One region of the Micrococcus sp. KRD070 genome, then DNA from elsewhere that is predicted to be linked to it. Evidence: predicted binding sites of a transcription regulator. Region 1 holds the regulator's gene; each other region holds the start of a gene.
What was found. Region 1 encodes HrcA, which represses chaperone genes, less so after heat shock. Its sites were predicted from a motif close to TTNGCACTCGNNNNNNNCGAGTGCNAA; they were not measured.

Region 1 (6,930 bases):
GCGTCCGGGTCGGGTCGGCGGCGGGACATGAGAGACTAGGCGGTCAGAGTCCCGTCCCCGTCACCCGTAGAGGAAGTGCCCGTGTCGCCCCTGGCGTCGAACCCCCCGGTGCCCGCTGCCACCGACCCCTCGGTGATCCGCAACTTCTGCATCATCGCCCACATCGACCACGGCAAGTCCACGCTGGCGGACCGCATGCTGCAGGCCACCGGCGTCGTGCAGCCCCGCGACATGAAGGCCCAGTACCTGGACCGCATGGACATCGAGCGTGAGCGCGGCATCACCATCAAGTCCCAGGCCGTGCGCATGCCCTGGTCCGTGGACGGGGTGGACTACGCCCTGAACATGATCGACACCCCCGGGCACGTGGACTTCACCTATGAGGTCTCCCGCTCGCTGGCCGCGTGCGAGGGCGCGATCCTGCTGGTGGACGCCGCCCAGGGCATCGAGGCCCAGACCCTGGCGAACCTCTACCTCGCCATGGAGCACGAGCTGGAGATCATCCCCGTGCTCAACAAGATCGACCTGCCCGCCGCGGATCCGGACCGCTACGCGGCCGAGCTGGCCTCCCTGATCGGCTGCGAGCCCGAGGACGTGCTGCGCGTCTCCGGCAAGACGGGCGTCGGCGTCGAGGAGCTGCTGGACCGCGTGGTCCGCGCCATCCCCGGCCCGGAGGGGGACGCGGACGCCCCGGCCCGCGCGATGATCTTCGACTCCGTGTACGACACCTACCGGGGCGTCGTCACGTACGTGCGCGTCGTGGACGGCCGGCTCTCCCCACGGGAGAAGGTCCGCATGATGTCCACGGGCACGACCTACGAGCTCCTCGAGATCGGCGTCTCCTCCCCGGAGCCCGTGCCCACCAAGGGCCTGGCCGCGGGCGAGGTGGGCTACCTCATCACCGGCGTGAAGGACGTGCGTCAGTCCAAGGTGGGCGACACGGTCACCAACCACGCCCACCCGGCGGAGCAGTCCCTGGGTGGCTATGAGGACCCCAAGCCCATGGTGTTCTCGGGTCTGTACCCCATCGACGGCTCGGACTATCCCGTGCTGCGTGACGCCCTGGACAAGCTCAAGCTCAACGACGCCGCGCTCGTCTACGAGCCGGAGACCTCGGTCGCGCTGGGCTTCGGCTTCCGCGTCGGCTTCCTCGGTCTGCTGCATCTGGAGATCGTGCGCGAGCGCCTCGAGCGCGAGTTCGACCTCGACCTCATCTCCACCGCGCCCAACGTGGTCTACGAGGTCACCCGGGAGGACCGTGAGGTCGTCACCGTGACCAACCCCTCCGAGTTCCCCGAGGGCAAGATCCTCGAGGTGCGCGAGCCCATGGCCTCGGCCACGATCATCGTGCCGGCGGAGTTCATCGGCGCCGTCATGGAGCTGTGCCAGGCCAAGCGCGGCAACCTCAAGGGCATGGACTACCTCTCCGAGGAACGCGTGGAGATCCGCTACTGGATCCCGCTGGCCGAGATCGTGTTCGACTTTTTCGACCAGCTCAAGTCCCGCACCAAGGGGTACGCCTCGCTGGACTGGAAGGCCGACGGCGACCAGGTCGCCGACCTCGTCAAGGTGGACATCCTGCTCCAGGGCGAACAGGTGGACGCGTTCTCCTCGATCACCCACAGGGACAACGCCTACGCGTACGGCGTGATGATGACGGGCAAGCTCAAGGAGCTGATCCCGCGCCAGCAGTACGAGGTGCCGATCCAGGCCGCCATCGGCTCGCGCATCATCGCCCGCGAGAACATCCGCGCGATCCGCAAGGACGTGCTCTCCAAGTGCTACGGCGGCGACATCTCCCGCAAGCGCAAGCTGCTCGAGAAGCAGAAGGAGGGCAAGAAGCGCATGAAGATGGTCGGCCGGGTGGAGGTCCCGCAGGAGGCCTTCATCGCCGCCCTGTCCTCGGACGGCGCCGGCGCCGACCAGGCGGCGAAGAAGTAAGTGCCCGCCCTGCCCCTCGGCGAGCCCGTCCCCGACGACGGCCGGCTGCCGGCTGACGTCGGGCAGCGGGTGCGCGCGGCCGCCCGCGACGGCGCGGCGCGCACCTTCAGCCTGTACGTCCACGTGCCGTTCTGCACGGTGCGCTGCGGCTACTGCGACTTCAACACGTACACGGCCGTCGACCTCGGCCCCGGCGCGGGTCGCGGCGACTACTGGGAGTCGGCGGTCGCGGAGCTGGACTTCGCCGCGGACGTGCTCGCGTCCTCGGACGTGCCCGCCCGCCCGCTGCACACGGTGTTCTTCGGCGGCGGCACGCCCACGCTCCTGCCGGCCGCGGACCTCGTGCGCATCCTCCAGGCGGCGGTGGACCGGTTCGGGATCGCGCCCGGCGCGGAGGTGACCACCGAGGCCAACCCGGACACGATCACCCCGGAGTACGCCCGCCAGCTCGCGGCCGGCGGCTTCACCCGCCTCTCCCTGGGCATGCAGTCCGCGGTGCCGCACGTGCTCGCCACGCTCGAGCGCACCCATCGGCCCGAGTCCGTCCCCGCCGCCGTCGCCGCGGCCCGCGAGGCCGGCCTGGAGGTGTCCCTGGACCTGATCTACGGGACCGCGGGGGAGTCCCTCGCCGACTGGCGGGCCACGCTCGAGGCCGCCGTCGCCCTGGCCCCGGACCACGTGAGCGCGTATTCGCTGATCGTGGAGGAGGGCACCAAGCTCGGGGCCCAGGTGGCCCGCGGCGAGGTGGCGGACGTGGACCCCGACGACCAGGCGGACAAGTACCTGCTCGCCGAGGAGCTGCTCGGCACCGCCGGCTACCGCTGGTACGAGGTGTCCAACTGGGCTCGGGACCCGCAGGGCTCCGGGGTCCACCGTGCGCGGCACAACGTGGCGTACTGGGAGGACCAGGACTGGTGGGGGATCGGCCCGGGCGCGCACTCGCACCTCGCCGGGGTCCGGTTCTGGAACGCCAAGCACCCCGCCGCCTACGCGCAGCGGCTGGCCACAGGGGTCACCCCCGCCGTGGGCCGCGAGCGGCCCGACGCCGACGCGCGGCGCCTCGAGCGCATCATGCTCGCGGTGCGCACGGTGGACGGGCTCCCGACCGCGGAGCTCGTCTCGGAGACGCCGGGGGAGGCCGCGCGGATCCGCGGGGCGATCGCCGAACTCATCGCCGCGGGCCTGCTGGACGGGCGCGCCGCCGTCGACGGCCGCATCGTCCCCACGCTCGAGGGGCGGCTGCGCAACGACGCGATCGTCCGGGCGCTGGCCGGCTTCTGACCGGCCGGCCCCGGGTCAGCGCAGGATGCGCAGGTTGAACGGGTACCGGAACGGACGGCCCTTGGACACGTGCGAGGCGCCCATCACGCCGTAGACCGCCATGGCGGCCCACGTGAGCGCGCCGAGGATCGCGAAGATCGGGCCGACCACCGGCAGCAGGGACAGGAAGAAGAACAGGAGCGTGATGAGCGTGGGCGGCCCGGAGAAGTTCAGGGCCTCGCGCGACTCCTGCGAGGTGAACGGGCCGCGGTCGCGGTAGAGCAGCCACACGACCAGCGGGCCGAGCACGCCGAACGCCAGACTGAGGTGGGCCAGCGCCGCGCGGTCACGGTCCTGCTTCGCCGTGAGCGGGGCGCCGCGGCCGCCGGCCGAGACGAGCCAGGCGGGCGGGCCGTGGCCGGTGCGGCCGGCGTCGGGCTGCGCGCGGGTGTTCACGAGGGGCTCCTCCTGGATTGCGAGACCCGCGCGCCGGGGACCGGGCGCAGGGCATGGGCCAGCATAGCGCGGGCGGGCGGGGGCCGCGCCGAGATCAGTGCTCGGGTGCGGCGGTGAGGAAGTCGATGAGCTCCTCCACGCGGCCCAGCAGGGACGGCTCGAGGTCCGCGTACGTGGTGACGTGGGAGAGCAGCCGCTTCCACCCCAGCCCCGTGGCCTCCTTGCTCCCGTGCGGCCAGCCCAGTCCCCGCAGGATCCCCGTCTTCCAGTCCTGCCCCTTCGGCACGACGGGCCACGCGGGGATGCCGAGGACGGAGGGCTTGATGACCTGCCAGACGTCCACGTAGGGGTGACCGAGGATGAGCACGTTGCCCGCGGCCCCCGGCACGCGCATGGCCTCGGCCGCGAGGCGCTCCTCCTTGGACCCGGTGACGAGGTGGTCCACGAGGATCCCGAGCCGGCGCCGCGGACCGGGGGCGAACGCACGGATCGCCCCGGCGAGGTCGTCCACGCCGTGCAGGGGCTCCACGACGATGCCCTCGAGGCGCAGGTCCTCGCCCCACACCTTCTCCACCAGCTCGGCGTCGTGCACGCCCTCCACCCAGATGCGAGAGGCGCGAGCGGTGCGGGCCCGCGCCCCCTCGACCCGTCGCGAGCCGGAGGCGGTGCGGGCCGGCGCCGCCGGGGCCGCGGCGGTCGGGGGGACCAGGGTCACGGGCTCGCCGTCGATCCAGAAGCCGCCGCCGAGGGGGAAGCCGCGGCGCACGCCGCGACGGTCCTCCAGGACCACCACGTGCACGCCGCCGGAGCGCTCGATGCCGATCACGGCCCCGGTGAACCCGGAGGCCACGTCCTCGACCACCGTGCCGGGGGTGGCGGGCACATCGGGGACGGTCCGGGCGCATCGGGGACGGTCCGGGCGGGGCGGCGCGTCAGGTCGTCGTGGCCCGCGGGGCCCCAGCTGCTCCAGTCCATGGGAGAGCACGGTAGCAACGGGGGCGGGCGATCACCGTGAGCGAAGCCGTGCGGGCCGGTCGGGTCGTCCCCCGGGTCGGACGGTAGCATTGGCACTTGACCCGCCGGAGTGCCAGCCAGGGGCACCTCCGGGGTCGCCCCGGATCCCGACGGACCAGAGGAGGACCGAGATGTCGGAGCAGCCCCGCCGCCTGCAGGTGCTCCAGGCGATCGTGGAGGACTACGTGGCGCTGCGCGAGCCCGTGGGCTCCAAGGCGCTCGTGGAACGGCACGCCCTGGGCGTGTCCTCCGCGACCGTGCGCAACGACATGGCTGCGCTCGAGGAGGAGGGCCTCATCGTGGCCCCGCACACCTCCGCCGGGCGCGTCCCCACGGACAAGGGCTACCGCGTGTTCGTCGACCGCCTCTCCGAGGTGAAGCCGCTGTCCCCGGCCGAGCGCCGGGCCGTGCGGACCCTGCTGGATCCGGAGACGGACACCGAGCACATGATGGAGTCCACGGTGCGCCTCCTGGCCCAGCTGACCCAGCAGGTCGCCGTCGCGCAGTTCCCCCACGAGGACGGCTCCACGATCCGCCACCTCGAACTGGTCTCCCTCGCGCCCACGCGCGTGCTCGTGGTCCTCATCCTGTCCACGGGGCGGGTGGACCAGCGGCACGCCGTGCTGGACCGTCCGGTCGAGGAGGCGGAGCTGTCCGTGCTCCGCGGCCTCCTGCTGGACGCCCTGCTGGGGCTCGGTCCGGTGCAGGCGGCTACCGTGGTGGACGACGTCGTCACCCGGGTCCGCCCGGAGCACCGGCAGTCCGCCGCCCTCGTGGCCGCGGCCGTCCACGACCTGCTCGAGGCCGGCCGGCAGGACCGCATCGTCCTGGCCGGCACCGCCAACCTGGCCCGCTCCCCGGGGGACTTCGGCGCGTCCATCGGGCCGATCCTGGAGGCGCTCGAGGAGCAGGTGGTGCTGCTGCGCCTGCTCACGGAGATGGAGCAGGACGCCCACGGGGTGTCCGTGCGGATCGGCTCCGAGAACGCCGGATCGCTCGCGGACACCTCGGTGGTCGCGGCCGCCTACGGCCCCGGCGCCGTGGCGAAGGTCGGTGTCATCGGCCCGACCCGGATGGACTATCCGGGCACCATGGCCGCCGTCCGGGCGATCGCCCGCTATCTCTCCCGCATCCTGACCACCTGACGCGCCTCCGCGCGTCCTGGCGGGCCCCGTCCCGCATCGCCCCACGTCCCGCTCTCCCCGAGAGGAATCCCCACCGTGACCGACCACTACGAGACGCTCGGCGTCAGCCGTGACGCCAGCACCGAGGAGATCCGCCGCGCCTACCGCAAGCTCGCGCGCACCCACCACCCGGACGTCAACCCCGACCCGGAGGCGGCCGAGCAGTTCAAGCGCATCTCCCACGCCTACGAGGTGCTCTCGGACGAGGGCCGGCGCCGGGCCTACGACACGACGGGCAACGAGAACGGCCAGGCCGGCTTCCCGGGCGGCTTCGGCGGGACGGGCGGCTTCGGGGGCTTCGCCGACATCTTCGAGACCTTCATGAACGCCGCCGGCCAGGGCGGCCGCGGCGGCCCCGCCAGCCGCGCCCGCCGCGGCCAGGACGCCCTGGTGACCGCGCGGATCGACCTGCGCGACGCCGTCTTCGGCGGCGAGCAGACGATCGAGCTGGACACGGCCGTGCGCTGCGATCGGTGCGAGGGCTCGTGCTGCGAGCCCGGCACCCAGCCGGAGACCTGCCAGACCTGCCACGGCCACGGCATGATCCAGCGCCCCGTGCGGTCGCTGCTGGGCACCGTCATGGCCACCGAGGCCTGCCCCGCCTGCCAGGGGTTCGGCACCGTCATCCCGACGCCCTGCCACGAGTGCGACGGGCAGGGCCGCGTCCGCACCCGGACGCCGCTGACCCTGCGCATCCCCGCGGGCGTGGACGACGGCACCCGCATCCACCTCGCCGGCCGCGGCGAGGCCGGCCCGGGCGGCGGCCCGAACGGGGACCTCTACGTGGAGATCGCGGTCCGCCCGGACGAGACCTTCCGCCGCGAGGGCGACCACCTGGCCACCACCGTGACCGTCCCCATGGCCGCCGCGGCCCTGGGCACCACCGTCACGCTGGACACCCTGGACGGCAAGCAGTCCGTCAGCCTGGACCCGGGCGTGCAGTCCGGCCACGTCGAGGTCCTCCACGGCCTGGGCGTCGGCCGCCTGCGCGGGCAGGGCCGTGGCGACCTCAAGGTGGACGTGGTGGTCACCACGCCCACCGACCTGGACGACGAGCAGCGCCAGCTCCTGGAGC
Region 2 (15,290 bases), on a different contig from region 1:
GGAGCCGGCCGTCGACGCCGCCCTGGACCGGGTGCGCGCCCTGCTCCGGCAGGCCCGCGGCACCGCGGCGCCCGACGCCCCGACCGCCCTGGACGCCCGCGGCTGGTGGGAGCTCTCCCTCGAGGCCGCGCTGCGCGACGAGCCCCGGGAGTCCGCCCGCCTCGCCGACTCCGGCCTCGCCGCGCTCGTGCCCGGCCAGGACGACGTCCGCCTCGCCCTGCTGCGGGCGCTCGCCGTCGCCGCGGGCCAGGTCGGGGACGAGGCCGCCCTGACCCGCTGGGTGGAGGCCCGGGCGGCGCTGCTGCGCCACCTCGGCCGGCCCCGGCAGGCCGGGCTCGAGTCCCAGCTCGGCGCCGCCCTCGTGCGCGATCCGGACACGGTCGAGGCGGCGGTGCTGGCCGGCGTCGTGGAGGACGAGCCGGGCGCTCCCGGCGAGGACCCCGGGGACACCGTCCTGCCCGAGGCCGCCCTGGCCCTGGCCGTGCACCGCGTGCACACCGGGGACCTGGACGCCGCGCTCGAGCTGGCCCGCCGCGTCATCGCCGTCCTGGGCGGGCTGCGCGCGGCCGGTGCCCTGCTGCCCACCGGCTCGTGGTCCAGCGCGCACCTGCTGCTCGCCCGCCTGCACCTGTGGCGGGGCGAGCACGCCGAGGCGGACGCGGCGGCCGCCGTCGTCACCGCGCTGCCCGCCGCCCGGGCCGTCCTGGCCTCCGCCACCACGGTGCGGGCGATCGCCGCCCATGAGCTGGACCGTCCGACGGCGGCCCTCGACCTGGCGCTCGAGGCGGCGGAGCGGATGGCCTCGGTCGGTCTGCGGCGCGGCGCGGCCTCCGCGGCGGCCCTGGCCGGGCGCGTGGCCGGCGACCTCGACGGGTACGAGGAGGTCGCCGTGGCCGCGTGGGAGCTGGCCTCCGTGCACGCGGAGAAGGCCGAGGCGCCGGAGGCCTCGAGCCTGAGCTACTGGTGGGCGCACCAGCTCGTGCTCGCCGGCCGCGCCGACGAGGCCGAGCCCCTGCTCGCCCGGTTGGTGCGCCGCGAGGCCACCCACGGCCGGGACGTCGAGCAGGCCCGCGCCCTCGTGGACCTCGGCCACGCCCACCACGACCAGGACCGCGCCGAGAACGCGCTGCCCCTGTGGCGGGAGGCGGCCGGCCTGTTCGAGGCCCACGGCCAGTGGGAGGACGCCGCGCGCACGCTCCTGGCCGCCGGCGCCCTCGTGAACCGCGAGCGCGACGAACGCACCCGGCCCTCCGCCCTCGACCTGTTCGAGCGGGCGGTCGCGGCCGCGCGCCAGGCGGTGGACGAGGACCCGGCGGTACTGCCGGCCGCGCTGCACGCGCACGGGTACCTGCTGTGCGAGTCCGGCCAGGCGGAGGGCCTCGACCTCCTCGAGGAGGCGCTCGCCCTCGTGCGGTACGCCGGCGCCGACTGGCAGGTGGCCGACTACACGGACACCCGCGCCCGGGCCCTGTGGTCGCTCGAGCGGGGGCCGGAGGCGATCGCCACCGCGCTGCAGGCCGCCGACCTGTTCACCGCCGCCGGGGACCGCGAGGGCGCCGCGCAGGCCGAGCTCTTCGCCGCCTACGTGGTGGCCGAGGACGGCAGCCCCGAGCAGGCCGCGACGCTCTTCCGCCTGGTGTGCGACTCCACCGACTCCACGCTCGTGCGCCTCGGCGCGCTCACGGGCCTGCACCAGTGCCTGTCCGCCCTCGGGGACCACGACGGCGCCGCGCGCGTCCGGGACGAGCTCGACGCGCTCCGCGAGGGGCTCGGCGCGGACTGACCGCCGCTCGAGGCGGCGGCCCGGCGGCCCGGCCCGACTGCGGCGGCCGCCGTCGCGGGTCAGAGGCCGACGCGGGCCAGGGCAGCGTCGGCGGCGGCACGGCGGGCGGACCGCACCGCGCGGGGTGCGGTCGGCTGCGCCGCGAGGGCGGCGAGCACGGTCGCGACGCGGGCGGCCAGCGCCACCTCGTCGACCTCGCTGCGGGCGTGGCGCCGAAACCGTGCGGCCACGGCGCGCAGCGCGGCGCCGCCGGCGCCGAGGTCCGCGGCGCCCGCCTCGAGATGGGCGATCAGGACGGCCCAGTCGTCCACGCGGTGTCCCGTGCCCAGGTCGTCGGCGTCCAGCACGCCGGTGATCCGCTCCCCCGCGGCGTCCACGTGCAGGTTCCCCGGGTGCAGGTCGCCGTGCACGGGCACGCGCGGGCCGGGGTCCCCGGCCGCGAGCGCCGCGCGGATCCGGTCCGCCCGGGCGGCGGCCTCGTCCTGGGCCTCGGGGTCCAGCACGACGGCGGCCCACGTGGCGTGCTCGAGCAGGACGGCGGGTCCGCCGTCGTCCGCGTCGGCGCCCCCGGCCGCCCCGGCCGTGGGGCTGGCCGGGCCGGGGGGCTCCTCGGGCACCGGCGGCAGCCGGTCCAGCAGCGCGGCGACCCGCGCGGGGTCGAGCGCGGCGGCCTCGGGCCCGGCCAGCAACGCCCGCCAGGGCAGGCCCGGCACGCTCGCGAGCGGGAGCACCCCGCGCTCCGGCGCCGCGAGGACGGCGGGCACCGGCACCCCGGCCGCCCCCGCCGCGGCCATGCGCCGGGCAACCCGTGCGGCGCGCGCGGGCGGGAGCACCTTCAGGAACGTGCGGCCCACGACGCCGTCGTCGCCGGTCGCCTCGACGGCCAGGACCGCCCGGTCCCGCGGCCGGTAGCCGCGCCACGTGAGGCGGGCCCGGCCCGGCGCCGTGCCGATCAGGGCCGCGAGCGCGTCCGGATCGGCGGTCAGCGTGAGGCCCGGCAGGACGGGGTCGGCGGGGGCCCACCACCACAGGGTGCCGTCCTCCAGGATCCCGCGCTCGCCCGGGACGGGCGGGCACGCCGCGGCAGGGGCGGCGAGGTGTCGGGGGTCGCGGGCGAGGACGAGGGTGCGGGATCGCACGCGAGCCTCGCCGGCGCGTCCGGTCATCACGTCCAGGTCCAGGACCCGCGCGAGCCGACGTCCCCGCTGCAGGTGCAGGGCGTCGGCTCGGGTGCGCAGCCAGCGCTGGCCCGACGCGCGGACGGCCTGGCGCGCGGCGGCTCGGTCGATGCTCACGGGCGCTCCCGCCCGGCGGGGCTCAGCAGGCCCGGCGCCGCGCCAGGACGTTGTCCAGGTCCAGGGCGGCGATGTCCTGCTCGGCGGCGGCGCTGATCTGATCGTCCGCCGTGCGCGCGGCGTCCTGGAGCCGGGCGTCCGCGCCGGTGGGGGCGTGGGGGGCATTCTGCGTCACCCGTCCAGGATAGTCGAGGCGCTCAGTAGCGCCGCGCGGCGTCCGGGAAGCGGTGCAGCTCGTCCCGGACCACGCGGGTCATGCGCTTCTCCACCACGAAGGACAGGAACGGCACGACGCCGCCGCCGGCCATCGCCAGCAGGCGCAGCGGCTCCCAGCGCATCAGGGACCACAGGCGGAACGAGGCGAGCAGGTACACCACGTACATCCAGCCGTGGGCGATGAGGATGAACAGGGACAGGTTCACTCCCCCGGTCACGCTGTCCGTGGGGTGCAGCCCCAGGCCGTTGGCCTCTCCGTCCAGGGTGGTGCCGCCCGCGTAGAGCTCCACGTGCATGCCGTACTTCAGCACCATCTCCGCCACGAGCAGCAGGAGCATGATGCCGGTGATCCACGCGCACACCACGTAGAGGCGGGTGGCGGAGCGGATCTGCTGCTGGGTGCCGGCGAAACGGCGATGCTCCCGGCCTGGCCGCGGGGGCGGCTCGGGCAGGTCGGCCTCCGTGATGTCCTCGGGATCCGGCAGGCTCGCCGGGTCCACCGGCTGGGGGCCGGGGTGCTGGGTGCTCATCGGCTCTGCTCCTCTCGGGGCCCACGGGGGCCCGGGTCGCGGGGGTCGGGGCGCGCGGCCCCGTCGTCGTCGTGGTCCTGGCGTGGGTGCGCCGCGGACTGTGCCGCGACGGCCCGCTCCTTGGCCTCGCGCGCGGCCGCCCGGCGCCGCTCGAGCTCCTCGGCGCGCCACTGCGCGGCCCACTCCTCGTCGAGCCGGCGCTCGTGCTCGTCCCGGACGTGGTCGTCGCGGACGAACCGCCACCACAGGAACAGGGCGAAGCCGGCGAAGAGCATCCATTCCACGGCGTAGAAGACGTTGAGCCAGATGATCTGGGTCTCCTCCGGCTGCGGGGCCACCCACACCGGCTCGAGCCCGCCGGGGCCGGCCGCGCCCGTCTCGGCGCCCGCGGCGTCGACCATCTCGAACGCCGCGACGTACGCCGCGTAGGACGGCTCGTCCCACACGTTCACCAGCTGGGCCGGGGCCAGGCTGCGGTACAGGAGCCGGTCGGCGGTGTCCTCGGCCGCTGCCTCACGCGGCAGGGGCCCGTCCGGGGGCAGCAGGCGTCCGGTGACGGTGACCTGCCCGGCGGGCGCGGGGTCCACGACGTCGGCGCGGGCCGACCAGCCGCGGACCACCGGGACGACCTCGCCGTCCGGGGCGCCGGCCACCCGGAGGGCCGTGACCGTCCAGTAGCCGTCGCGGCCGTTCAGCAGGCGCGGGCCGACCAGGACGTCCGTGCCGGGCACGAACTCCCCCTCGACCGTGACGACCTGGTCTGCCTGCGAGCCGAGCAGGGCCTCGTAGGGGCGCACGTGCTCCAGGAACGGCACGGCGTGCTCGGTCTGGGTGCGCGGCGGCGGCGCGTTCGTCTCCGCGGACTCGAACTGCCACTTGGACAGCGCCACGAAGACCGCGGCCGCCACGAGGGCCAGCACCAGGGTGGCCAGCCAGACGGGCTTGAGGGCGGTGCGCAGCACGCCGTATCAACTCTTCCGGTCGGGGTGCCGCCATGCGGCGGCGGGGATCAGACGGCCTGGGTGGGGGTCACGAGGACCTCCACCTTCTGGAAGTCCTTGAGCTCGGTGTAGCCGCAGGTGGCCATGGCGCGCTTCAGGCCGCCCATCAGGTTGGACGTGCCGTCCGCGTGGCGGCCGGGCCCCCACAGGACCTCCTCGAGCGGAGCCACCTGGCCCACGTGGGTGCGGTGCCCGCGCGGCAGCTCCGGGTGGACGGCCTCGAGGCCCCAGTGCCAGCCGCCGCCGGGGGCGTCGGTGGCGCGGGCCAGGGCGGCGCCCAGGACGACCGCGTCCGCGCCCATGGCGATCGCCTTGACGATCTCCCCCGAGGTGGAGACGCCGCCGTCGGCGATCACGTGCACGTAGCGGCCGCCGGACTCGTCCATGTAGTCGCGGCGCGCCTCGGCGATGTCCGAGATGGCCGTGGCCATCGGCACACGGATGCCCATGGCGCGGCGCGTGGTGGTGGACGCGCCGCCGCCGAAGCCGACGAGCACGCCGGCCGCGCCGGTGCGCATCAGGTGCAGGGCCGGCGTGTAGCCGGCCGCCCCGCCCACGATCACGGGCACGTCCAGCTCGTAGATGAACTGCTTGAGGTCCAGCGGCTCCTGGGTGGAGGAGACGTGCTCGGCCGAGACGGTGGTGCCGCGGATGACGAACAGGTCCACACCCGCCGCCACGACGGTGCGGTAGAACTCCTGCGTGTTCTGCGGGGTCAGCGAGCCCGCGACGACGACGCCGGCCTCGCGGATCTGCGCGAGGCGCTCGGTGATCAGATCGGGGCGGATGGGGGCCGCGTAGGCCTCCTGCAGCATGCGGGTGGCCTCGGTCCCGGCCGGGCCGGCCTCGAGGGCGGCGATCTCCTCGAGCAGCGGGCGCGGGTCCTCGTGGCGGGTCCACAGGCCCTCGAGGTTGAGGACGCCGAGACCGCCCAGCCGCCCCATCGCGATGGCGGTCTCCGGGCTCATCACGGAGTCCATGGGCGCACCGATCACGGGCATGTCGAACGTGTAGGCGTCGATGCGCCACGTGAGGCTGACATCCTGGGGATCCCGGGTGCGCCGCGCGGGCACCACGGACACGTCGTCGAGGGAGAAGGCCCGGCGGCCGCGCTTGCCGCGGCCGATCTCAATCTGGTTCGTCACCGGGCCAGCCTAGCCCAGGCGCCACGGGGGCGGCTCCGACCGTGTCGTCGGCGCCGCCCCGTCCGGGGGCCCCCCCGGAACCGACGTGCGGGTCAGCGCGAACGGTAGTTCGGGGCCTCGACGGTCATCATGATGTCGTGCGGGTGGGACTCCTTCAGGCCCGCCGCGGTGATGCGCACGAAGCGGCCGTTCTCCTTGAGATCGGCCACCGTGGACGCGCCCGTGTAGAACATCGTCTGGCGCAGGCCGCCCACGAGCTGGTGGACCACCGAGGCGATCGGGCCCCGGAACGGCACCTGGCCCTCGATGCCCTCGGGGATCAGCTTGTCCTCGTCCGGCACGTCCGCCTGGAAGTAGCGGTCCTTGGAGAAGGAGCGCGTGCCGTTGCGGGTCTGCATGGCGCCCAGGGAGCCCATGCCACGGTAGGTCTTGAACTGCTTGCCCTGGTAGAACACGAGGTCGCCCGGGGACTCGGCCGTGCCGGCCAGCAGGGAGCCGAGCATCACCGAGTCGGCGCCGGCCACGAGGGCCTTGCCGATGTCACCGGAGTGCTGCAGGCCGCCGTCGGCGATCAGCGGGACGCCCGCGGGGCGCGTGGCCTTGGCCGCCTCGTAGATGGCGGTGATCTGCGGGACGCCGACGCCGGCCACCACACGGGTCGTGCAGATCGAGCCCGGGCCCACGCCCACCTTCACGGCGTCCGCGCCGGCGTCGACGATCGCCTTGGCGCCCGCGTAGGTCGCGGCCTGACCGCCGATGACGTCGACGTGCGCGGCCGCCTTCTCCTTCTTCAGGCGCGCGATCATGTCCAGCACGCCGTGCGTGTGGCCGTTCGCGGTGTCCACCACGAGGGCGTCCACACCCGCCTCGACGAGCGCCATGGCGCGCTCCCAGCCGTCGCCGAAGAAGCCGACGGCGCCGCCGACGAGCAGCCGGCCCTCGTCGTCCTTCGCGGCGTCCGGGTACTGCTCCGCCTTGTCGAAGTCCTTGATGGTGATCAGGCCGGTCAGCCGGCCCGCATCGTCCACGAGCGGCAGCTTCTCCACACGGTTCTGGGAGAACAGGCGGATGGTCTCGGCGCGCGAGACGCCCTCCTGCGCGGTGACCAGCGGCATGCGGGTCATGGCGGTGTCCACCGTGCGGGTGGCCCACTCCTCGCGCGGGATGAAGCGGGTGTCGCGGTTGGTGATGATGCCCAGCAGCGTCATGTCCTCGGCCACCACCGGCAGGCCGGAGACGCGGTACTGGGCGCACAGCTCGTCCAAGTCCGCGAGCGTGGCGTCGGGGCCGATGGTCACGGGGTCCTTGATCATCCCCGACTCAGAGCGCTTCACGGTGTCCACGTGGCGGGCCTGGTCCTCGATGGACAGGTTGCGGTGGATGATGCCCATGCCGCCCTGGCGGGCCATGGCGATGGCCAGCGGAGCCTCGGTCACGGTGTCCATCGCCGCGGAGACGATGGGGATGTTCAAGCGGATGTTGCGGGTCAGCCGGGTGCCCGGGTCCGCGTCCGCGGGGATCACGTCGGTGGCGTTGGGCAGCAGCAGGACGTCGTCGTAGGTGAGGCCGAAGAAGCCGAAGGGATCCGAGGAGGAGTGGACGGGCTCGGGGCTGGGACCGGTGCTGGTGTTGGTCACGAAGGCGCCTTTCGGGACGGGTGTTTCCGCGATTCTATGCCCGGGGGTCAAACCGGCGACCCGGGTGCGGGCCACGTCACAGGGCCCCCGCGCTGGGCCACGCGGGGGCGAGACGGACGTCACCACGACGTCACATGGCGCAATCCGTTTCGGCGCCGTGGTATTGGACCGCCTAACCTCCCCGGATGAGCACCGCACAGTCCTCCCCCGCACCGGCGCCCCGACGCCGGCTCCCCGCCTGGACGTCGAACTTCGGCTGGCAGATCGCCGCCGCCCTCGTCCTCGGCCTCGTCCTGGGCCTGATCGCCCGCGCGACGGGGCACACCTCCGAGCACCCGACCTGGCTCGGCGAGACGCTGGCCACCGTCGGCAGCATCTACATCAGCCTGCTGAAGGCCACGGTCGTCCCGCTGGTCTTCTTCGCCGTCGTCGCCTCCATCGCCAACCTGGCCCAGGTGACCAACGCGGCCCGCCTGGCCGCCAAGACTCTGCTCTGGTTCGCCATCACGAGCCTCATCGCGGTGCTCATCGGCCTCGCCGTCGGCGTCGCGCTGCAGCCGGGCGTGGGCACCGGCCAGACCGCGCCGGCGTCGTACCAGGCCAAGGACGTCGGCTGGCTCGACTTCCTGACCTCCCTGGTGCCGGCGAACTTCCTCGGCCTGACCGTCAAGACCACGGCGGGCGAGGACGGGGCGCTCGCCTCCTCCCCCACGTTCAACGTGCTGCAGATCCTCGTGATCGCGATCGTCGTGGGCGTGGCCGCGCTCAAGGTCGGCGAGAAGGCCGCCCCGTTCCTCACGTTCTCCCGCTCGGTGCTCGCGATCATCCAGAAGCTGCTGTGGTGGATCATCCGCCTGGCCCCGATCGGCACCATCGGCCTGCTGGGCAACGCCGTGGCCTCGTACGGCTGGTCCACGATGGGCACGCTGGCCAAGTTCGTGGTGGCGATCTACGTGGGCCTGGCCCTCGTGATGCTCGTGGTGTACCCGGTGCTGGCGCGCCTGCACGGGCTCTCCGTCAAGCAGTTCTTCACCGGCGTGTGGCCGGCGTTCCAGCTCGGCTTCGTCTCCCGCTCCTCCCTCGGCACGCTGCCCGTCACCCAGCGGGTGGCCGAGCGCAACTTCGGCGTGCCCACCGGCTACGCCTCCTTCGCCGTCCCGCTGGGCGCCACCACCAAGATGGACGGCTGCGCCGCGATCTACCCGGCCGTGGCCGCCGTGTTCATCGCCCAGTTCTACGGGATCGACATGAGCCTGAGCCAGTACGCCCTCGTGGCACTCGTGTCCGTGCTGGGCTCCGCCGCGACCGCCGGCACCACCGGCGCCACCGTGATGCTCACGCTCACGCTGTCCACCGCCGGGCTGCCCCTCGAGGGCATGGCCCTGCTCCTGGCCGTCGACCCGATCGTGGACATGGGCCGCACCGCCCTCAACGTGTCCGGCCAGGCCCTCATCCCCGCCCTCGTGGCCTCCCAGGAGGGCATCCTCGACCGGGACCGCTACGACGCCCCGCGCGGCGACATCTTCGGCGAGGACGAGGAGGAGATCGTCGAGGCCCGCGCCCACGCGACCGCCGACTCCCGCGCCCAGCTCGTCGGCACCTCGGAGCCGCGCGCCTGAGTCAGCGACCGGACGGGCCCGCTCCGGCGGGCCCGTCCGCGCCGTCCCCCTCGTCCAGGTACTCGCCCAGCACGTAGTCGTCGTCCACGGGGTTCCCGTCCTCGTCCGTGCGGCGGTACCAGTCGGTGATCTCCGCGGCGGTGGAGTCGAATCCCTCGCCGGCCGCGTACCAGCTGCCCGGCGGGGTGCGCTCCACCGTGAACGCGAAGTCGTCCCCGTACTCCACCAGGCCCCGCACCGTCGCCTTCTCGACGGCGGCCCGCTGGTACCGGTCACGGATCGCGAAGGGGTCGTTGGCCAGTTCGCGCTGGAGCGCGACCGCCATGAGGACGAGCACCACGGTGAACGGCAGCGCCGTGATGGTGATGAGGTTCTGCAGGCCGGTGAGCGCGGTGTCGCCGCCGGTCAGCAGCATCACGACGGCGATGCCCGCCATGCACAGTGCCCAGAACACCGTGATCGTGCGGCGCGGGGCCGGGGCGCCGCGCTGCGAGAGCTGCGAGTTCACGATCGAGGCGGAGTCCGCCGTCGTGATGAAGAAGACCGCCAGCATGACGATCACGACCGGGGCCACCAGCCCGCCGCCGGGCAGCTGGTCCAGGACCACCCAGAAGATCTCCGCCGGCGCGGGCAGCGACGCGGCCGTGCCGTCCGGCGCCACGGAGCCCTGCGTCCGCTGCAGCCAGATGGTGGTGCCGCCGATGATCGTGAACGCGCCGACGATCACCGCGGCCGGGATGAACAGGGCGCCGAGGACGTACTGGCGGATGGTCCGGCCCTTCGAGATCTTCGCCATGAACACGCCCACGAACGGGGCCCAGCTGACCCACCACGCCCAGTAGAAGATCGTCCAGCTGGAGAGGAACTCCTGCATGTCCTCCCCCTCGGCCATCGAGGCGCCGAGGGCGTCCGGGGCGGAGGAGACGTAGTCCATCAGGACGCCGGGCACGATGTTCAGCAGGAACGCCGTCGGGCCGACGACGAAGAAGAACAGCGCCAGGCCGAGGGCGAGCAGCATGTTGATGTTGGACAGCCACCGGATGCCGCGGGCCACACCGGACACCGCCGAGAAGATGGTGCCGATCGTGAGCACCACGATGATCCCCAGCGCCACCGTGTTCCCCGGCGCGGACCAGCCCGAGACGATCTGCACGCCGCGGCCGATCTGCAGGGCGCCGATGCCCAGCGAGGCCGCCGTGCCGAACAGGGTGGCGATGATCGCGAGCCCGTCGATCAGGCGCGCGCCGACCGAGTCGCTGCGCTGGGAGTCGCCGAACAGCGGCGCGATGATCGAGCTCATCAGCGGCACCCGACCCCGGCGGTAGGACACGTAGCCGACCGACAGGCCGACGATCGCGTAGATCGCCCACGCGTTCACGCCCCAGTGCAGCGCGGCCTGGGCCAGCGCGCCCGTCACCGCCTCCTCGCTCCCCGCCTCATACGCCCCCGGGCGCGGGGCCAGGTAGTAGGTCAGCGGCTCGTACGGGCCGAAGAAGATGGTGCCGATGCCGATGCCGGCCGCGAAGAGCATGGCCGACCAGCTCGCCGTGGAGTACTCCGGCTTCTCCCCGTCCAGGCCCAGCGGGATCTCGCCGTACCGGGAGAACGCCAGGGCCAGCAGGAACACCACACCATCCCGATGGCCAGCAGGGCGAACAGCCAGCCGGCGTGGAGCATCACCCAGTCGAGGGCCGCGCTCGAGACGGCCAGGACGGCGTCCGGCTGCAGCACGCCCCACACCACGAAGCCGACCACCAGCAGGCCGACGACGGTGAGGATCGCCCGGTCCACGCCGTAGCGCACCCGGCGGTCCTCCACGGACACGCCCGGCACGAGGGCCGGGTGGATGCCGTGCGGATAGGAGAACTCCCGGACGAAGCGGCGCAGCCGTGGCCGGGCCGGGGTCCGGGTCGGGTGGGACCCGGTGGGACGGGGCGGCGTGGGTGTGTCCATGGGCACACCCTAGGGGGCGCCCCGGACGGCGGTCGTCTCCCGCCCGCACGACGACGGCCCCTCACCCGGGCGGGCGAGGGGCCGTCGTCGTCGACCGGCCGCGTCAGGGCCGACTCAGGGGTCAATGCTGGTGGTCGGCCTCGTCCTCCTCGGCGGGCTTGTCCGCCACGAGGGTCTCGGTGGTCAGCACGAGGGCCGCGATGGAGGCGGCGTTGGCCAGCGCGGAGCGGGTCACCTTGACCGGGTCGATCACGCCGTCGGCGATCAGGTCGCCGTAGACGCCGGTCTTCGCGTTGAAGCCGTGGTTCGGCTCCAGCTCGGCGACCTTGGAGACCACCACGTAGCCGTCCTCGCCCGCGTTCTGGGCGATCCAGCGCAGCGGCTGCTTCAGGGCCTTGCGGACGATGTCCACGCCCACGGCGGCGTCGCCGGTCAGGGCCTGGACGTCGGCGTCGGTGTCGAGCGCGGTCAGCGCGTTGATGAGCGCGGTGCCGCCGCCGGCCACGATGCCCTCCTCGAGGGCGGCGCGGGTCGAGGACACGGCGTCCTCGATGCGGTGCTTGCGCTCCTTGAGCTCCACCTCGGTGGCGGCGCCCACGCGGATCACGCCGATGCCGCCGGAGAGCTTGGCGAGGCGCTCCTGGAGCTTCTCGCGGTCCCAGTCGGAGTCGGTCGCGGCGGCCTCGGCCTTGATCTGGGCGACCCGGGCCTCGACGTCCTCGGCCGCACCGCCGCCGTCGACGATGGTGGTCTCGTCCTTGGTGACGGTGATGCGGCGGGCGGAGCCGAGCACGTCCAGGTCGGCCTGCTCGAGCTTCATGCCGAGGTCCGGGGAGACGACCTGGGCGCCGGTGAGGATCGCGATGTCCTGCATCATGGCCTTGCGGCGGTCGCCGAAGCCCGGGGCCTTGACGGCCACGACGTTCAGGGTGCCGCGGATCTTGTTGACCACGAGGGTGGACAGGGCCTCGCCCTCGACGTCCTCGGCGATCACGAACAGCGGCTTGTTGGCCTGCAGGACCTTCTCCAGCAGGGGCAGCAGCTCCTGCACGTTGGAGATCTTGCCCGAGTTGATCAGGACGTAGGCGTCCTCGAGCACGGCCTCCTGACGCTCGGCGTCGGTGACCATGTACGGGGACAGGAAGCCCTTGTCGAACTGCATGCCCTCGGTGACGTCCAGCTCGGTGGAGGTCGTGGAGGACTCCTCGATGGTGATGACGCCGTCGGTGCCGACCGTGTCGAACGCGCGGGCCAGCAGCTCGCCGACCTCGTCGTTCTGGGCCGAGATGGCGGCCACGTGGGCCACCTCCTGGCCCTCGACCGGGCGGGCGTTCTCCTGCAGGCGCCGCTCGACGGCGGCCACGGCCACCTCGATGCCCTTCTTGACCTCGCCCGGCGCGGCGCCGGCGGCGACCTGGCGCATACCCTCGTTCACGAGGGCCTGGGCCAGCACGGTGGCGGTGGTGGTGCCGTCGCCCGCGATGTCGTTGGTCTTGGTGGCGACCTCCTTGGCGAGCTGGGCGCCCATGTTCTCGTACGGGTCCTCCAGCTCCACCTCACGGGCGATCGTGACGCCGTCGTTGGTGATGGTGGGGGCGCCCCACGCCTTGTCGAGCACCACGTTGCGACCCTTGGGGCCGAGGGTGACCTTGACGGTGTCGGCGAGCTTGTCGATGCCGGCCTGGAGGGCGCGGCGTGCGTCGTCGTTGAAAGCCAGCTGCTTGGCCATGACGGACGCTCCTTTCGTTCAGGGAGTCAGGGGGTGCGGGGACGCGAGGGGCCCGGGGCGCGCGCACCGGTGCGGTGCGCGCCGCTCACCGGGCCCGTCGCGGCGGGGTCACTTGGTGACGACGGCCAGCACGTCGCGGGCGGAGAGCACCAGGTACTCCTCGCCGCCGACCTTGACCTCGGTGCCGCCGTACTTGGAGTACAGCACCACGTCACCCTCGGCGACGTCGACCGGCACGCGGTTGCCGTTCTCGGCGACCCGGCCCGGGCCCACGGCCACGACCTGGCCCTCCTGCGGCTTCTCCTTGGCGGTGTCCGGGATCACGAGGCCCGACGCGGTGGTCTGCTCGGCCTCCAGGGGGCGGACAACGATGCGATCCTCAAGGGGCTTGATGGAGACAGACATGCTGCACACTCCTTCTTCGTCGACGTGCGGCTCCGGCGGGCTCGCCGGACCGCTGATGCTGTGGTCTGCGGGTGCGCCACGGGCGTCAGACCCTCCGTCGTCGCGGTGCCGGACGGTCCACCTCGGGCATTGGCACCCGGTACCCCCGAGTGCCAGTGCCCACTCTACTCCGGGTTCTGGCACTCCTTCAACATGAGTGCCAGCCGTGTCCCCGCCGTCCGCCGTGGGCGGAGGGCGCGGGGCGCGGTGCGGTGGGATGCCGCGGCGCCTCGGTCTCGAAGGCCAGCACGGTCTCCAGCACGCGGCGGTCCCGCTCGGGGTCCGCGGGCGGGGCCTGCCGCTCCTCGGCCGCCGGGGCGGTGGGGCACTCCGGGACGACGACGGCGGCGGCGGGCCGGGCGCGACGGGTGCGGTCGCGGACCGCGAGGGCCCGCAGGCCGGCCAGCCCGGCCACGGCGAACAGGAGCGACCAGCCTGCCAGGGCGAGCGTGCCCGCGCCGAACGCGGCGGCGAGACCGGCCACGAGGAACACGAGCAGGGCCACGAGGGCGGCGAGGAACAGCGCCGTGCGCCCCCACCGGATGTGCAGGCCGGTCCGGCCGCGGGCGGCGCGCGCCGCGTCGGCGGCGGCGCTCAGGCGGCCCGAGAACCGGGCGCTCAGGGCACGGACGGCGGGCGAGCTCTGCAGACGGTGCATGAAGGACCTCGGCATCGACGGGCGGGCGGGGGCGGACGCGAGACGATGGCGGCGCAGCACGAGCCGCCAGGCCAGGAAGGCCACGAGGGCCACGATGACCAGCGACGCGCTCACCCGGGCGTCGGCCAGCGCGTCGAGCGCGGCCTGCACGGCCCTTGTCGGCGCGGTGGTCTCGTCCATGCGGTCAGCCTAGCGCCGGGGGCGGACCAGTCCGGCCATCGGGGCGTGTCCGCACGCGGCGTGTCCCGTCGGCCGTTCAGGGGCGCGGCCGGGTGGCCAGCCACCGGGCCAGCAGGCCGTCGGGGACCTCCTCGGCGGTCACCGCGAACGTCCGGTGGTCCCGCCAGGCGCCGTCCACGTGCAGGTACGCGCGCCGCAGGCCCTCGTCGCGCAGGCCGAGCTTCGCCACGACCCGCAGGCTGGCCGCGTTCTCCGGGCGGATGTTGACCTCGACCCGGTGCAGACCGGCGCTGCGGAACGCCCAGTCCGTCGCCATGGCCACGGCCGTCGGGGTCAGCCCCCGGCCGGCCTGGCGACGGTCGATCCAGTAGCCGATCGAGCCGGAGAGCACCGAGCCGTACTGGATCCCGCCCAGGGACAGCAGCCCCACCAGGCGGTCCCGGTCCGGGCGGTCGTCGTCGAGGACCATGCCCCACGTGTAGGCGCTGCCGTCCCGGCCCTGCCGGCCGTGCCAGCGAACCATCTGCCCGAACGACGCCGGGCCCGCGCCCGGCACGGGGCTCGTCGCATCCCACGGCGTCAGCCACTCGCGGTTGTGCGCCCGCTGCTCCTCCCACGCCTCCCGGTCCCGCCTCCGCAGCGGCCGCAGGGCGAGGGTGCCGTGCCGCAGGGTCACGGGCCAGGGGGAACGCTGCCAGGACATGGCGTCGATCCTATGCGCGGCCGGGCGCGGCACCGGTGCGGCGGGCATCATGGGGACATGCGCACTCCCCCTCCCGTGCCCGAGCCCGCCGCCACGGGCCCCGTCGCCGGCGTCGACGACGTCGTGGACGCCAAGGCCGCCCTGCGTGCCCGCCTGCGCACCGCCCGCCGCGACCGCTCCCCCGCGCGCCGCGCCGCCGAGTCCGCGGCCGCCGTCGAGCACCTGTGGGCGTGGCTGGGTCCGCGCGTGGCCGCGGCGACCGCGGACGGGACCGCCCCGGTGGTGGCCACCGTGCTGCCGATGGCCACCGAGCCGGACACCGGTGTGCTGCGCACGCGCCTGCTGGCCGCCGGGTCGCGGGTGCTCGTCCCCGTGATCGAGCCGGAACGCCGCCTGA
Region 3 (7,725 bases), on a different contig from region 1:
GCCTGAGCGGGGCGCCCCGGTGCTGACCCGGGACGCGGCGAGGCCCGCCTCCCGGGCGGGGAGGCGGGCCTCGCAGGCTGGGCGCCCGAACGGGCCGGGCCGGCTCAGCGGCTGATCACATCATGCCGCCCATGCCGCCCATCGGGTCCATGCCCTCGGCGCCGGCGGCGGCCTTCTCGGGCTTGTCCGCGACGACGGCCTCGGTGGTCAGGAACAGGCCCGCGATGGACGCGGCGTTCTGCAGGGCCGAGCGGGTCACCTTCACCGGGTCGTTGATGCCGGCGGCCAGCAGGTCCTCGTACTCGCCGGTGGCGGCGTTCAGGCCGTGGCCGTCGTCGAGGGTCTTGACCTTGTCCGCCACGACGCCGGGCTCCAGGCCGGCGTTGAGGGCGATCTGCTTCAGCGGGGCCTCGATGGCGACCTTGACGATGTTCGCGCCGGTGGCCTCGTCGCCCTCGAGCTGCAGGCCGCCGAACGCCTTGGCGCCGGCCTGGATCAGGGCGACGCCGCCGCCGGCGACGATGCCCTCCTCCACCGCGGCCTTGGCGTTGCGCACGGCGTCCTCGATGCGGTGCTTGCGCTCCTTGAGCTCCACCTCGGTGGCCGCGCCGGCCTTGATGACGGCCACGCCGCCGGCCAGCTTGGCGAGGCGCTCCTGCAGCTTCTCGCGGTCGTAGTCCGAGTCGGTGTTCTCGATCTCGGAGCGGATCTGGGCCACGCGGCCGGCGATCTGCTCGGCGTCGCCGGCGCCCTCCACGATGGTGGTCTCGTCCTTGGTGATGACCACCTTGCGGGCGGTGCCCAGCAGGTCGAGGGTCGCGTTCTCCAGGGACAGGCCCACCTCGGAGGAGATGACCTGGCCGCCGGTGAGGATGGCGATGTCGGCGAGCATGGCCTTGCGGCGGTCGCCGAAGCCCGGGGCCTTCACGGCCACGGACTTGAAGGTACCGCGGATCTTGTTGACCACGAGGGTGGCCAGGGCCTCGCCCTCGACGTCCTCGGCGATGATCAGCAGCGGCTTGCCCGACTGCATGACCTTCTCGAGGATCGCCACCATGTCCTTCACGGAGGAGATCTTCGAGTTGACGATGAGGATGTAGGGATCCTCGAGGACGGCCTCCTGGCGGTCCGCGTCGGTCACGAAGTAACCGGAGATGTAGCCCTTGTCGAAGCGCATGCCCTCGGTGAGCTCGAGCTCGAGGCCGAAGGTGTTGGACTCCTCGACGGTGATGACGCCCTCCTTGCCGACCTTGTCCAGGGCCTCGGCGATGAGGGAGCCGATCTGCTTGTCCGCGGCGGAGATCGAGGCGGTGGCCGCGATCTGGTCCTTGGTCTCGATCTCGCGGGAGGCGGAGAGCAGCTCGGAGGTGACGGCCTCCACGGCCTTCTCGATGCCGCGCTTCAGCGACAGCGGGTCGGCGCCCGCGGCCACGTTGCGCAGGCCCTCGCGGACCAGCGCCTGGGCCAGCACGGTGGCGGTGGTGGTGCCGTCGCCGGCGACGTCGTCGGTCTTCTTGGCGACCTCCTTGACGAGCTCCGCGCCGATCTTCTCGTACGGGTCCTCGAGCTCGATCTCCTTGGCGATGGAGACGCCGTCGTTGGTGATGGTGGGAGCGCCCCACTTCTTCTCCAGCACCACGTTGCGGCCGCGGGGGCCGAGGGTCACCTTCACGGCGTCGGCCAGGGTGTTCAGGCCCTTCTCCAGGCCGCGGCGGGCCTCTTCGTCGAATGCGATGGTCTTGGCCATGTGCAGGTCCTTTCTGGACGTCGGCTTCCTACTGCTGGTGGCTGACCCGCGCCGATGCCCGCGACGGACGGCCCCTGGGGGCCTCACCGGTGGACAGGTCCTCCTCCACGGCGCCGGACCGGCCGGGGTACGGCTGGCAGTCGCGCCTTCGGAGTGCTAACCCCATTATGAGCACTCGCACCGGGAGAGTGCAAAAGGTCTGCGGTGCGGGGCCCGCCCTTCCGCGGACGGCGGACGGCCCCCGGCAGAACGCCTCGGAAGGCGCCCCGCCGGGGGCCGGAAAGGGCGCGCGGCCGACACGGCCGCACGACGGGCGGATCAGCCGGTGACGACCACCGCGACGCCGTTCACCTGCAGGTTCGGGGTCTGCATGACCGGGAAGCCGAGCTCCTTGCCGACCGCCTCGGCGGCGGCCTTGTTGGCCGAGCCGTTGTACAGGACGGTGGAGGACTGGATGCCGTAGCCGCTCCAGTTCTTCGCGTCCACCGAGGTGTAGCCGGCGCCCGTGAGCCGCTGCGCGTAGGAGGCGGCGAGGCCCTGGGTGCGGGTCGCGTTGTACACGGTGACGTGGGTGCCGCGCACGGCCGCGGACTGCGCGGCTGCACGAGAGCTCGACGCGGCCGCAGACTGCGCGGCCGCACGAGAGCTCGACGCGGCCGCAGACTGCGCGGCCGCACGAGAGCTCGACGCGGCCGCAGACTGCGCGGCCGCACGGGAGCTCGACGCGGCCGCGGACTGCGAGCGCGAGGCCTCCGCCGCGGCGGCCGAACGGGACGCGGCGGCGCGCGAGGACTCCGCCGCCTGGACGGCCGCCGCCGACCGGGACGCCTCTGCGGACTGCGCGGCGGCCTCGGAACGCGAGGCCTCCGCCGCCTGTGCCTCCGCGGCGGCACGGGACGACGCGGCAGCCTGGGACGACTCGGCGGCCTCGGCGGCAGCCGCCTCCTGCGCCGCCCGCGAGGACTCGGCCGCGGCCGCGGAACGGGACGCCTCCGCCGCGTCCTCGGACGGGGTGGCGGACTCGGTCGCGGACGCAGTCGACGCCGACGCGGAGGACGCCGAGGAGGACACGGACGACGCCGACGTCGACGGCGCGGCAGCCGGGGCCGTCGTCGAGCTCTCGGCGGCGACGGGCTCGGAGCGGTCGCCGGTGAGCCACGGCAGGACGACGCCCACGAACAGGCCGGCGAGCAGGACGAGGCCGGCCACCCAGAGCAGCGGGCTCAGGCGGCGACCCCCGCCCGCGGCGGTCGCGCCGGCAGCGGCGAAGGACTCGCGGTGCGCGCCGCGCTGGTCCGTGTACTCGGGGACCTCGTCGAAGCGGTCGGGCTGGTAGGCCATGGGTCAGTTCTCCTGGCGGGAAGCGGGCGTGGACGGCGCCGGATCCGCGGGTCCCCTCCGGGCCCGGCTGCGGGTGCCGCGCTTGCGCAGCAGCCGCGTGACCAGCAGGGGTCGGTAGGCCAGGGCGGCCTCACGGTCCAGCAATCCGTTCAACACCTGATAATAGGCGGTCGGAGACAGCCCCAGACGCTCTCGGACGGCGTGGTCCTTGGCCCCGCCGTACCGCCAGGTGGCGGCCTCCAGGTCCAGGACCGCACGCTCCAGGTCCGTCAGCTCGTCCCGTCGCGCACGCGCGCGGGCACCCTCCTCCGGGGCCGGATCGGGCGAGACGGGCGTGGGGTGGGACATGGCGGCCACTGTACCCACCCGGTCTACCCTCGGGGCATGGAGTTCATCGCGCCCCTGGATCCGGGCTGGGAGGCGGCCCTCGCCCCGCAGGCCGCCGCGTTCGAGCAGGTCGGCGAGGCCCTGCGTGCCCGCCGGGCGGCCGGAGAGCAGGTGCTGCCGGCGCCGGAGCACATCCTGCGGGCGTTCCGTCAGCCGTTCGCGGACGTCCGCGTCCTCGTGCTGGGCCAGGACCCCTACCCGACGCCGGGCCATCCGATCGGCCTGAGCTTCGCGGTGGACCGCCACGTGCGGCCGCTGCCCCGCTCCCTGGCCAACATCCACCGGGAGCTGCACGACGACCTCGGCATCACCCCGCCCGCCCACGGGGACCTCTCCGCGTGGACGGACCAGGGCGTGCTGCTGCTGAACCGCGCCCTCAGCGTGCGGGCCGGCGCACCCGGCAGCCACCGCGGCCTCGGCTGGGAGCAGATCACGGAGGCCGCGGTGCGGGCCCTCTGCGCGCGCGGCACCCCGCTCGTGGGGCTGCTGTGGGGAGCCGACGCGCGGCGCATGGCGCCGCTGCTGACGGCGGCGGGGGCCGGCGTCGTGGAGTCCCCGCATCCCTCGCCCCTGAGCGCCCACCGCGGGTTCTTCGGCTCCCGGCCGTTCAGCCGGGTGAACCGGCTCCTCGAGGCGGCCGGCGCGGCCCCGGTGGACTGGCGCCTGCCCGACTGAGCCGGGCCGCCGGTCAGCCGCGCTGGTGCATCACGAGTTCGGTGGGCAGCAGCGTGCCCATCCGGTCGGTGATCGGCTTGGCCAGGGTGTTGCCGAAGGCGACGCCGGCCGCGATCGCCACGACGATGACCGCGGCGTTGAACAGTCCCTCGACGCCCAGCAGCGTGGCCCCGGTCTCCACGGTGAACCCGTAGACGGACCGGAACATGGTGAGTCCGGGAAGCAGGAACAGCATGGACGGCAGGACGATCACGAGCGCCGGGGCCGCGAGCCGCTGGGCCACCAGGCGGCCGAGGAACCCGACCGCCGCCGCGGCGACCGCGGGCACCAGCCGGTCGCTGACCCCGATCTGCTGCGCCGCCAGGTACGCGCCGAAGCCGGCCCCGGACACGAGACCGCAGGCCAGGATCTGGGGCCACCGCGACTGCTCCACCACCGCGTCCGCCATGCCCGCGGCCATCACGAGGCCCAGCAGCAGCAGCGGCGGATAGCTCAGCGTCCCCGCCTCGGCCAGGTCCAGCTGTTCGAATCCCAGGAGATCCCCGATGCCCACGGCGATCATGATCCCGGCCATCACGCCGGCGAACACGAGCAGCGCGGAGAGGAAGCGGCCCGCGGCGGTCACCGGGAAGCCGTGGATGGCGTCCTGCACCGCGGTGACGAACCTCGCCGTGGGCAGGAGCATCATGATGCCGCCGGCGATCACCAGCGCCGGGTTGACCGGCAGGTCGAGGGCGTGGGCCATCAGCGCGATCACCGTGGCCGTGATCGCCCCGAACATCGTGGAGAAGATCTCCGGGAAGCGCGCCTTGTCCGCCTGGACCTTGAGCCAGAAGACCAGCCAGGTGGAGACCATGCCCAGGGCCGCGCCCGTCCAGGTCCCCCCGATGAACGGCACGAAGCAGGCCACGAACACGCCGGAGAAGAGGACCTCGAAGACGGCGGGGAACGGCTTGGGCTGATGCCGGATCTCCACGAGCCGGCGCTGGGCCTCGGCCCGGTCCACCTCGCCCGCGGCGATCTCCTCGACGAGCCGGTGGACGGCCACGGGCCCCTCGAAGTTCACCGAGGCCGAGCGGACCACCCGCTGGAGGGTGAACGGGGCCTCGCCGCGTGAGGAGTCGGGCGCGTAGTTCAGGGAGATGGACTGGTTGGTCAGGTCCACCTCGGTCTCGAGGATCCCGTAGGCCTGCGTGGCCACGATGATCGAGGTCTCCACGTCCAGCGAGGCCGCCCCGAAGCTGAACATCGTCTCGCCCAGCTTGAGCGCGAAGTCCAGGGTGGTGCGGGCCTCGAGGGCCTGCGCCTCCGCGCGGCGCTGCTGCAGCGTGGAGCGCATGCGGCGCCCATACGGCGAGGAGTGCAGGCGGTCGGCCAGCACGAGCGCCTGCGTCGGCAGGTTCTCGACGAAGACCTCACGGGAGCGCCGGCCCCGCCGACGCCCGCGCTTCTCGGGCGGGCCCACGGGGACCACCGGGTCCGGGACGGTGACGTCCGGCTCGGGGATCACATCCGGGGCGGGCAGGGCGCCGTCGGCCTCCGCGGGCGCCAGGACGGAGGTGGGCACCTGCTCGGACAGCGGCGGCTCGGTCAGGGGCGCGTCCGCGGCCGGCTCCGGCAGCGTCTCCGCCTCCGGCTCGGCCGATTCCTCCGGCTCCGGCGCCGGCGTCGAGACCGGATCGGCGGCGGCGGGGCGGACCACGGGCGGCAGCGGCTCGGTCGGCTCGACGGCGACCGCGGCCGCGGCCGGGTGGGCCGACTCCGCCGGGTCGAGGTCGAGCAGGCCGGGGTCCTCCGGGTCGATCGCGAGGTCGCCGACAGCGGCGGCGTCCTCGGCGCCGGCCGGGCGCAGCACGGGGATGAGCGTGGGGACGGCCGGGGGCTCCGCGATGTGGGGGTCGAACCGCGCCGGCTCCTGGGTGCCCTCCTGCTCCATGCGGCTCACCCTCTCCTTCCGTATGCGGGCGCTGGACGCGAGACGGCGGTGGGCCGAGCCCCGCCGACGCGTCCATCCAACCACGCCGACACCTCCCCCGCCGGGGCCTTCGGCACCGCGGCCCGGGGATGCGAAAGGGCCCTCCCGGAGGAGGGCCCTGCTGCGGTGGATCTTACTGGACTCGAACCAGCGACCTCTCGCGTGTGAAGCGAACGCTCTAACCAACTGAGCTAAAGATCCGGGCGTCGCCCCATGGGGGTGACAACTCGAAGAACGATACCTCAGGCGGCGTCGCCTGTCCACCCGGGCGACGGCCGCCCCGCGCACGGCGGAGCGGCCATCGAGAGCCGACGAGCACGTCAGGCGTCGGTCAGCGTGGCGCCGGGCTCGAAACCGCCCTGGGCGACCAACGAGGTCCCGGCGCCCGGGCGGGCTCCGGTCAGGAGCTGCCACCGAGGGAGGAGACCGCCCTGGCGGCGTCCGCCAGGCCGGCGCCGCAGCCCGCGGAGCAGGTCACCGGCATGGAGCGGGCCGTGGACCTGAGGGTGGACTCGACCTGGGCCGGGGTGAGGCTCGGCCGCTCGGCCAGCAGCAGGGCGGCCAGGCCCGCGACGTGCGGGGTGGCCATCGAGGTGCCGTTGTAGGCGGCGTGGCCGGCCGTCGTCGGGGTGGTGGCGCCGTTGTTCACGGTCGAGATGATGTTCGCGCCCGGGGCGGTCACGTCCACGGCGGAGCCGTAGTTCGAGAACGAGGCGCGGGCGCCCTGCGAGGTGGAGGCGGCCACCACGATGGTGTTCCGGCAGTTGGCCGGGCGCACGTTGGCGGCGGGCTGGTTCTCGTTGCCCGCCGCCACAACGACGGGCACGCCGCGGGAGACGGCCGCGTTGATCGCGTTCTGGTAGGTGGTGCCGCACATGCCGGAGCCGCCGAGGGACATGTTGATGACGTCCGCCGGGTTCGGGTTGGCCGGCACGCCCGCCACGGTGCCGCCGGCGGCCCACACGACCGCGTCGGCGATGTCGGACAGCGAACCGCCGCACTTGCCGAGCACGCGGATGGGCTGGATCTTCGCGTTCGGGGCCACACCGACGACGCCCTGGGAGTCGGCCACGGCCGCGACGGTGCCCGCCACGTGGGTGCCGTGCCACGAGGAGTCGGAGGCGCCGGTGGTGCCGCACTCGCCGGCGGCGTACCAGTCGCCCTCGTCGCGCGGGTTGGAGTCGCGGCCGCCGCCGTCGCGCGCCGCCCTGCCGTCGGAGATGAAGTCGTAGCCGGGCACGACGTTGCGGTCGAGGTCCGGGTGGGAGGTGATGCCGGTGTCGATGACGGCCACGGTCGCACCGGAGCCCGCCGTGCGGTCCCACGCCCCGGGGACCCGCATGCCGTGGGTGCCGGTGAAACCCCACTGCTGCGAGTAGAGGGCGTCCACGGGGCTCAGGCCGGTGGCGGTGAGGATGGCGTCCGGCTCCACGGCCTCGACCGCCCCGGAGGCCTTCAGGTCGGCCATGAACTTCGCGGACTCGGCCTGATCCAGCTTGCGGTCCGCCTTGACCACGCGGGAGCCGAGCGCGGTCTCACGCAGCTCCTTCACGGAGACGCCGGCCTCCTTCGCGGCCTTGCCCCAGGCGTTCGCGCGGCC

Region 2: a site for HrcA is predicted at 13,443-13,469, ahead of groES (co-chaperone GroES). Genes of this name have one in related genera too.
Region 3: a site for HrcA is predicted at 1,881-1,907, ahead of groL (chaperonin GroEL). Genes of this name have one in related genera too.

The regions. Positions count from the first base shown of each region.
Region 1 is NZ_JABFNH010000024.1:46,636-53,565, reverse strand. Features, by position in the region: gene lepA (translation elongation factor 4) at 82-1,941, shown strand; gene hemW (radical SAM family heme chaperone HemW) at 1,942-3,222, shown strand; gene J1M38_RS12095 (DUF4870 domain-containing protein) at 3,238-3,657, opposite strand; gene J1M38_RS09930 (DUF3097 family protein) at 3,752-4,540, opposite strand; gene hrcA (heat-inducible transcriptional repressor HrcA) at 4,803-5,816, shown strand; gene dnaJ (molecular chaperone DnaJ) at 5,892-6,930, shown strand, end outside.
Region 2 is NZ_JABFNH010000004.1:16,800-32,089, forward strand. Features, by position in the region: gene J1M38_RS00940 (hypothetical protein) at 1-1,783, shown strand, start outside; gene J1M38_RS11870 (phosphotransferase) at 1,843-3,078, opposite strand; gene J1M38_RS00950 (hypothetical protein) at 3,101-3,253, opposite strand; gene J1M38_RS00955 (DUF3817 domain-containing protein) at 3,276-3,824, opposite strand; gene J1M38_RS00960 (SURF1 family protein) at 3,821-4,786, opposite strand; gene J1M38_RS00965 (GuaB3 family IMP dehydrogenase-related protein) at 4,834-5,970, opposite strand; gene guaB (IMP dehydrogenase) at 6,063-7,607, opposite strand; gene J1M38_RS00975 (dicarboxylate/amino acid:cation symporter) at 7,793-9,226, shown strand; gene J1M38_RS00980 (BCCT family transporter) at 9,228-10,853, opposite strand; gene groL (chaperonin GroEL) at 11,301-12,908, opposite strand; gene groES (co-chaperone GroES) at 13,017-13,313, opposite strand; gene J1M38_RS00995 (hypothetical protein) at 13,501-14,190, opposite strand; gene J1M38_RS01000 (GNAT family N-acetyltransferase) at 14,267-14,893, opposite strand; gene J1M38_RS01005 (5-formyltetrahydrofolate cyclo-ligase) at 14,951-15,290, shown strand, end outside.
Region 3 is NZ_JABFNH010000017.1:153-7,877, reverse strand. Features, by position in the region: gene J1M38_RS05275 (DUF4031 domain-containing protein) at 1-6, shown strand, start outside; gene groL (chaperonin GroEL) at 116-1,747, opposite strand; gene J1M38_RS05265 (LytR C-terminal domain-containing protein) at 2,066-3,088, opposite strand; gene J1M38_RS05260 (DUF3263 domain-containing protein) at 3,092-3,436, opposite strand; gene J1M38_RS05255 (uracil-DNA glycosylase) at 3,473-4,150, shown strand; gene J1M38_RS05250 (threonine/serine exporter ThrE family protein) at 4,164-6,086, opposite strand; tRNA gene J1M38_RS05245 (tRNA-Val) at 6,253-6,326, opposite strand; partial or broken gene J1M38_RS05240 (S8 family peptidase) at 6,526-7,725, opposite strand, start outside.